4 regions of the Bacillus sp. DX3.1 genome follow, and region 4 is predicted to be linked to each of the others. Evidence: riboswitches for the same ligand, from Rfam matches in the RefSeq annotation. Region 4 holds a riboswitch; each other region holds the start of a gene.
What was found. Region 4 has a riboswitch for lysine ahead of lysA (diaminopimelate decarboxylase). Riboswitches for the same ligand answer to the same signal wherever they lie in the genome.
Positions count from the first base shown of each region.

Region 1: it holds a riboswitch for lysine, as region 4 does, so the genes downstream of both, QRE67_RS14100 (amino acid permease) here and lysA (diaminopimelate decarboxylase) in region 4, are expected to answer to the same signal.
Region 2: it holds a riboswitch for lysine, as region 4 does, so the genes downstream of both, QRE67_RS08480 (aspartate kinase) here and lysA (diaminopimelate decarboxylase) in region 4, are expected to answer to the same signal.
Region 3: it holds a riboswitch for lysine, as region 4 does, so the genes downstream of both, QRE67_RS04540 (amino acid permease) here and lysA (diaminopimelate decarboxylase) in region 4, are expected to answer to the same signal.

Region 1 covers NZ_CP128153.1:2,866,795-2,869,006, reverse strand. The annotation lists gene QRE67_RS14100 (amino acid permease) at 1-1,291, opposite strand, end outside; lysine riboswitch at 1,404-1,597, opposite strand.
Region 2 covers NZ_CP128153.1:1,701,111-1,703,322, reverse strand. The annotation lists gene QRE67_RS08485 (transposase) at 1-231, opposite strand, end outside; lysine riboswitch at 873-1,059, shown strand; gene QRE67_RS08480 (aspartate kinase) at 1,291-2,212, shown strand, end outside.
Region 3 covers NZ_CP128153.1:923,351-925,562, forward strand. The annotation lists gene QRE67_RS04540 (amino acid permease) at 1-1,211, opposite strand, end outside; lysine riboswitch at 1,365-1,546, opposite strand; gene QRE67_RS04545 (NADP-dependent glyceraldehyde-3-phosphate dehydrogenase) at 1,778-2,212, opposite strand, start outside.
Region 4 covers NZ_CP128153.1:1,386,752-1,388,963, reverse strand. The annotation lists gene lysA (diaminopimelate decarboxylase) at 1-905, opposite strand, end outside; lysine riboswitch at 1,087-1,268, opposite strand; gene QRE67_RS06925 (DUF3888 domain-containing protein) at 1,357-1,752, opposite strand.

The sequences.
Region 1 (2,212 bases), 1.5 Mb from region 4:
GTACAAAGGCGAAGATAGGACCAAATGGGAACCATTTAGCTTTGTAAGGTAAATCTTTTAAATCTTTCCCTTGTGCGATATATGCTTTTCGGAAACGATAATGACTGATTGCAATTCCGATCCATGCGATAAAGCCTGACATTCCAGAAGCGTTTAGTAGCCAAATATATACAACACCGTCACCGAATAAAGAAGCTAAGAAAGCAACGCAACCAACTAAAGCCGTCGCAATTAATGCGTTAACAGGTACACCGCGGCTGTTTAATTTTCCTAAAAATTTCGGTGCTTTACCTTCACGAGCTAAATTCCAAAGCATACGAGCGGAAGCATACATGCCAGAGTTACCAGCAGAGAGAACAGCAGTTAAAATAACAGCGTTCATAACCGATGCGGCAAATGCAACACCTGCTTTTTCAAATACAAGTGTGAATGGACTTACCGTTACATCACTTGCTGCAAGACTTTCATTTGTATATGGGATTAATAGACCGATTACAAGAATTGCGAAGATATAGAATAAAAGAATACGCCAAAAGATCGAGCGAATTGCTTTTGGAATACTACGTTCTGGATCTTCTGTTTCACCGGCTGCGACACCTAATAATTCAGTTCCTTGGAATGAAAATCCAGCTGCCATAAATACACCTACGATTGCCATGAAACCACCGTTAAATGGTGCATCAGCAATTGTGAAGTTTTCAAAACCGACAGGTTCACCGCCCATAATGCCAAAGATCATCATAAATCCAACAATTAAAAAGATAATAACAGTTGCCACTTTAATGAGTGCAAACCAGTATTCTGCTTCTCCAAAGCCTTTTACAGATAAATAATTTAAAAGAAACATAATGACTAAACAAATGCCACTCCAAAGTAAAGAAGGAGTATTTGGAAACCAAAACTTCATAATTAATGTTACAGCTGCAAGTTCAGCGGCAATTGTAATGGCCCAGTTGTACCAATAGTTCCATCCAAGTGCAAATCCAAGTGATGGATCGACAAATTTTGTTGCATATGTGCTAAATGAGCCTGCAACAGGCATGTAAGCAGCTAATTCAGCTAAGCTTGTCATTAAAAAGTAAACCATAATTCCAATTGCGGCGTATGCTATGAGAGCACCACCAGGTCCTGCAGTGTGAATGACACCACCGCTGGCAAGAAATAGTCCGGTACCAATTGTACCGCCGAGAGAAATCATTGTAAGATGGCGAGATTTCAATCCACGCCGTAGTTCACCTTGTCCTTTGGCGGATTGATTTGTAGAGGTAGATTGTTTTGTAGCGCTATTCATGTTCAACACTCCTTTTCTTGTAAGATAGGAAGGAGCGGGGGAGATAAATACAAAAAACCACCAAAGTAGTTTGGCGGAACGTTTCACAAATAACCACCCCATCATACCCTTCCGTTAAGATAGCACCCCACGTTTACACGGTAATTTGTAAACGTGACAGTTCTGTTCCTGTTTGGAGACAGCCCCAGCCCAATACTTCCAGAGAAGAAGTACAAACTTCGGCAGCTTTTCCTTTCAAACGGGTTCATTGACATTCTCTGTGTCTCAGCCGTTCTACTATTAAAAGCCGCAACCTCTACCTCATCGGATTGATGAGGATTTGTTTATTGCTATGATTTTTGATATATGGCAATTGTAATGACTTTCTGAAAATATTGCAAGGTATTTTGTAGGAAAAAATCAAAAAAGATCGGTTATTGTATAGGAAACGTTTTCAAAACTCCACCCGAACCTAGTATTATGTAAAAAATTTTAAAAAAGAATCGAAGAAAAACCCTGTTATACAAATATTTCGCAAAAAAACATGAAAAACCCTTCTGAATTAAGAGAAAATTCAGAAAATTAAATTCGACATTATTTTACATGATGTCTTCTATAGGAACGATATGTTAACAATGTAGGGAAGGAAATTGGTGAATTTGAAGTATAATTTCTATGAAATATTAAAAATATGTAAATGAAAATAAAAAGTAAGCAAACCATATGTCTGCTTACCTTAATTTCGTATATGTTTCTAAATAAATCCATTTTGATTTTTCGACATATAGCTGCGGCTATGGATAACAAAAGGTGACATGCACTCGTTTTCTCTCTTTGTTTTCACTATGTCTGGGCAGAAAAAGGATCTGATCGCTTCTATGCATGGCCGGATGCTCTCTCCCACCTAAAAAGAAGGGGTTTATGTCGGTTTTTTATCTTGTA
Region 2 (2,212 bases), 310 kb from region 4:
TAAGCTACCAGTTTCAAGACGAATTCGCAATTTGAATCGTTCCATGTTGCGATAGCCGTAATCTCGACGCTTGAGTAGCTTGATTTTATTGTTTGTTCCTTCTGTAATCCCATTTGAATAAGGATGGATGGCACAGGCAAGGAATGCTTCTTTTCGACTCAAAAGTGTTTTCGCAATCTTCCTCATAACGGCACTCGGTCCAAATGTGAAGCTGTCAAACCATTGTTGAATGCGTCACTCTGCCATGCAGTTTATCCAGCTTTTCAAAGCAAAACGGAGGTGCTGAAGGGATTTTGTATTTACATAATCCGTCTTAGCAAAAGTTGAGTTATTTATAAAGTGAAACTTCAATCAGTGGGGGTTTTCTTCATCCCCCACTGATTATTAACCCGCAAATAGCGTATGTAAAATCACCGTTTCTCTTTAGTACGCTTGATTTACAAGTGCTTGCTTAATATTATGCATAGTGAAGAAATATTCATTCCCCTATTAGCTTAGGATATGCATAGAAATTTCTTATTACTCTATATATCCATTTTGATTTTTCGACATATAAGCCGCGGCTATAGATAACAAAAGGTGACCTACACCCGTTTTCTCTCTTTGTTTTCACTATGTCTGGCGCAGGAAAAGGATCTGACCGCTTCTATGCATGAACGGATGCTCTCTCCCACCTAAAAAGAAAGGTTTTATGTCGGTTTTTTAATTTGTATTTATATAGTTCAGCTTCTCAGTGATAAACCTATTATTTTTTCAATAATAATAGGTTCAATATTCTGAATATTAATGAACCACTTGATTTCCTGAAATATTTTCATTATTATAAAACAAATGTTACCAATAACTTCATAAACCAAACACTCTCGCCCAAAACGTGAGATAGAGGTTGCAACGCTTATAAGTATTCTAAAGGAGACACAGAGATGTCGATGAATTTAGAAGAAAGGAAGTGTTGCCGAAATTGATAAGTTTCTCTGCACATATCAATTGGGGCTGTTTTCGAATAGAAACAGAACTGTCATATATACAGACGTGTATGTATGAAGAGCTATCTACAAAAAAGAGATATCACATTTTATATGATATTCCCTTTTTTGGCGGTTTTTTTATTAGCTCCTTTTTCTGTTTCCCTTTTCCTGTAACAGCACCATCCTCACTTATTTGAGATGGTGTTTTTTTATTTTCTTTCCGGTAACTACAGGAATAAAGGGGATTTCTAGATTTCTCTCTTATGTGTTGTCACACCTTTCCTGACCTTTTAACAAATATGGACGAAAGAAGGAATATGCAATGGAAACGATTGTTCAAAAATTTGGTGGTACTTCAGTCGGAAGTATTCAGCGCATTCAACATGTAGCAGATTTAATCATTGAAGAATATGAGCGAGGGCACGGTGTTGTCACTGTTGTCTCCGCAATGGGGAAAAGCACCGATGAATTAGTTTCACTAGCTACTGCTATTACGGAAAATCCTAGCAAACGTGAAATGGACATACTTCTGACAACTGGTGAACAAGTAACCATTTCCTTATTAACAATGGCACTACAAGCAAAAGGTTATGCGGCAATTTCACTAACAGGATGGCAAGCTGGTATTACAACAGAATCTGTACATGGTAGTGCACGGATTACTGATATTAACCCAGAACGCATTCAATCATATTTACAAGAAGGAACAATTGTAATTATCGCTGGTTTCCAAGGATTAAGTGAAGAAAAAGAAATTACAACACTTGGCCGCGGTGGCTCTGATACAACTGCCGTTGCATTAGCTGCTGCACTTAAAGCAAAAAAATGCGATATTTATACAGATGTAACAGGAGTTTACACGACCGACCCACGCGTTGTAAAAGACGCTTATAAACTAGATGAAATTTCTTATGATGAGATGCTAGAACTGGCAAATCTCGGTGCTGGCGTACTTCATCCACGTGCAGTTGAATTTGCGAAAAATCATAACGTAATATTAGAAGTTCGCTCAAGTATGGAACAAGAAAACGGAACAATCGTAAGGGGAGAATGTAACATGGAACAACAATCAATCGTAAAAGGTATTGCATTTGAAGATAATATTACACGCGTAACTATTAAAGGATTAGAGCAAGGCTCACTTGCAACCATCTTCTCTACATTAGCTAATGCTCACATTAATGTTGATATCATTATTCAAAGCATTACAAATGAAGGAACTGTACATTTATCCTTCTCTATTC
Region 3 (2,212 bases), 460 kb from region 4:
TCACCAGTTGCGACGAGTTTTAATTGGAAGATTGGTGAAACGAGATATGGAATTAAGTAAGCCAGCGTTGATACGGTAATAACAAATGTATACGCTTCGGCAATCGTTCCTGATAGTGTTGAGAATAAGAACACTTGCGACATAATATTTGTTAGTCGCAAGGAATGAATCGGACTTCCCTTTTTGTTTGTTTTTGCAAAGAATGAAGGGAAGAATCCTTCTTTTGCTGCTTGATACGGTACTTCTGAGCTTAATAAAATCCAGCCTAGAATGGAACCGAATAAGGAAGTAAGGGCAAGAAGTGCCATTAATTTCCCACCACCATGTCCCATTGCAGCATTTAATGCATCTGCTAATGGACGTTCAGAAGTTTGTAATTTATCAATGTGAAGAACACCCATTGTTAAAATGGTAATTCCTAAATAAATTCCTACTGTTAAGAGTAAGCCCGTTACAGTTGCTCGTTTCACAACTTTGGGGGATACAGCGCGATTCGATAATAATACAGCTGATTCGATCCCAATAAATGCCCACAATGTTGTGAGAGCGGCTAAGTTTACTTGTGAAAGTAGTCCATGTGAAACGCCTTCTTTATCGATCATCGCTGTATACCATTGACCAAATTTTGAGGCTTGAAATGCAAATAATGTCACAACGATGAACAGAAGGAATCCAGTAACTTTCGTTGTTGTTGCTAAAAAGTTTAATTTTCCAGCTCCATTTACACCGTTTGTTAAAATCAAATGTGTGCCCCATAGCAAGAAAGAACAGATGGAGAACGTAATGAGTTTTCCAACTTCAATATCAAAAGAACCAATTGAAAATAAAAGACGCGTATCTTTCATAATTGGGAAGAAAAGCGATAAGTAACCCGCAAAAGATGTAATAATAGCAACGTTACTCGCCCAGTTTGCAACCCAATAGCCCCAAACCATGCTAAAACCAGCCATTTTTTTCTTTTTTGGTGATTTGAATAAAGCGTATGCGTGACTTTGTGGCCCTGTTGTTAAATCAGGACGACGAATTGCTAAATTACCGAAAACAAGCGCTAGCATTAAAACACCAAATCCTGTTGTTAACCAAGCTAACGTAACGCCGAGCGGGCTAGCTGTTTGTGCCAATGTACTTGGCACCATAAAAATACCAGCGCCAACCATGTTACCGACAACAAATGCTGTCAGTACCCAAAAGCCCCATTTTTTCTGTTGCATAAAAGAATACCTCCAAAGTTAGTATAACCAAGTCAAGCGAGGAGATATGTATGTCTTCCGAAAAAGGAAGAAAAGCAAGTTCCATACAAAACAAAAAAAAGCACGTGGAATTGTCGTTACGCGCTTTCTATCTTATAAGAAACCCACGACATACCTCTCGATAGCTCTCCACAAGCAAAATGCCTGTGACAGTTCTGCACCTATTCAATGCAGACCCAGCAAGAATGTACAGTGGGTACTTCTTACTTCGGCAACCATTCCTTTCTCATTCGTTCATCAATGCCACTACATTTCCCGAAATGATACTCTTAATGACTGCAACCTCTACCTCACCGAGATACGAATGAGGATTTTATGTATAAAGTTAACGTAATCAAGGGTAACAAATGTATTTTTATTCGTCAATGGATATAGTAATAATCAGACTATGGTGAACACTTTGTCATTAAGAGCAGGAAGGAAAGCTTTATATTATTGTTGTGTTTTCGTGTTTCTACAATAAAAAAGAAGCTGATAGCCAAAAGTCCACGACAAGTGGTCTCTTGGCTCAGCTTCTATATGAAAAATTATACTAAGTTTAGTACAGTTACTTTCTCGCGTGTCATAGATTCAAGGCTCTTGCGAATACCTTGTGCACCCATACCAGAACCTTTTACACCGATGAATGGGAAGTGGTCAGGGCCACGCTCTGTACGTCCGTTAATTTGAACGGAGCCAGTGTCGATTTTGTTTGCAATTGCAAATGCTTTATTAATATCTTTTGTGAAGACACTTGCTTGCAGACCAAATTCTGATTTATTGGCAATTTCAATTGCTTCTTCATCAGAAGAAACGCGAATGATTGGAAGAATTGGGCCGAATGGCTCTTCCCAAGCAACTTTCATTTCTTCTGTAACATTGTCAATTAATGTTGGGTAAATTAAGTTGCGTTCACGTTTATTACCGATCACGATTGTAGCGCCTTTTTCTACTGCATCGTCAACTAATCCTTGAACGAAATC
Region 4 (2,212 bases):
GTCGTTCCTGCATCCCCAACAATGCTACGTCCTGGCTCAACCCAAATTTCAGGAAGCGGATACTCACATGCAGTAAATTGTTCTCGCACTGCAGTTGTTACAGCTTGCACATACGTCTCAAGTGTAAGTGGTGTATCTCCTTCCGTATATCGAATACCAAAACCGCCACCAACATTTAATACGTTCACCGTATAGCTAGTTTGTTCTCTTAGCTCCTCTAGGAAACTACGCAATACTTCAATTGCACGAACAAACCCTGCTGTTTCAAAAATTTGCGAACCAATATGTGAATGGATACCTAACACGTTATAATTTGATTTTTCTAGTGCCATTTTGATCGCTTGCAAAGCTTGACCTGTTGAAACACCAAAACCAAATTTCGAATCATCTTGCCCTGTTGTAATGTATTCATGTGTATGTGCTTCCACTCCTGGTGTAACACGAATTAATATATTTACAGTTTTCCCATGCTGCTCCGCTAAATCATGTAAAACTTCTAATTCAAAGAAATTATCTACAACAAAACAACCAATATCTGCTTGCAAAGCTATAACCATTTCTTCTTCTGTTTTATTATTGCCATGAAAATGAATACGTGCTGCTGGAAAACCAGCTTGCAATGCAGTATATAACTCTCCTCCAGAAACAACATCTAGTGACATTTTTTCTTCATGAGCTACTCGGCACATCTCCATGCACAAGAACGCCTTACTTGCATATGCTACTTGGTAAGAGAACCCACTTTCCTGGAAAGCGCGGTGAAATGCACGACATTTTTCACGAATGGAAACCTCATCATATACATAAAGTGGTGTCCCATATGTTTTTGCTAACTGCGTCGTGTCACATCCCCCAATTTCTAAGTGCCCTTGCTCATTGATTCGACTTGTGCCGTGTAAATACATTTAAATTCCTCCCTTATTTCCTCAAAAACTTATTACCCCAATCTTTTTCTATCATTGCAGCACGCTTTTAGATAAACAAAAAACGCGCGGAACAATGTTCACACGCGTTTCTTATTAGGAATAATCTATCATGAAAAAATAAACGAGTTGTCATCTTCTCAAATAAGAAACCGCATCAACATCTCCAAATAGCTCTCCATAAGATAAACCTTATGACAGTACTACATTTATTCAACATAGTCCCAATATATGAATGATGTGGTCATCCATATATTTCGGCAATAGTCCCTTTCAAACTATGATCATGGATTCCACTGAATCTCCTATAGCATACTTTTTCCTATTGCGGCCTCTACCTTTGAGAGTAGATGAGGTAAGTCTATTTAATTTTCAAACATCTTTTGTTGCTTTTAAGAATACCAAACGAATAAATTATTTGTCAAACAATTTTTTAAATTACTTTTTTGCAATTTAACTTCGTATCGTTTGGTAAGCGTTTTACATCTATTTTTTTTACGCTCCACTCTCCCTCATCATTTTCAAATGTAATACTCACTTTTTCAAATGGCGGGAGTATCTTTCCCCCTGCACCTGATTCATATTTCGTTACTTCAATTACTGTTCGAAATAAATATGTACCGCTATACAGTTTTTTCATACTAACAATCTTTGGACAATCATATGGTTTTTGTTTCCCATATTGCTTTTGAATCGCTGCGTTTATTTGTGGAAACAACACAGAATAAAGAGCATCTTCCAATAATGGCGGAGTATATTGTGCAGCAAAAACTGTAGGAGTAGAAAATAAAAAGAAACCGCTACATATGAAACAAAATAACTTTTTCATCATAACCTCCGTATCATACGATATTGTTATTGTCTCCTTTTTCAATTTTTCTAACCAATTCTTATAAAAATCGTCCACAACTCTGCTTTGTTTTCGTATAATAGTACACATAGTATAATAATCATAAAGATACACGACAGTTCGTATATATATATAAATCCATTTTGATTTTTCGACATATAAGCCGCGGCTATGGAGAACAACAGGTGACCTGCACTCGTTTTCTCTCTTTGTTTTCACTTCGCATCGGGCAGGAAAAGGATAACCGCTTCTATGCATGGCCGGATGCTCTCTCCTACCTAAAAAGAGGGGTTTTATGTCGGTTTTTTAATTTGTATTTATATAAAGTGAAACTTTGATCAGTGGGTGTTTTCTTCATCCTCCATTGATCATTAATCTTCACCAATCGAGCTTTTACGGGCAGTTTATCCCCATCTAACTTCTTTGCTTCCTGCCGAAT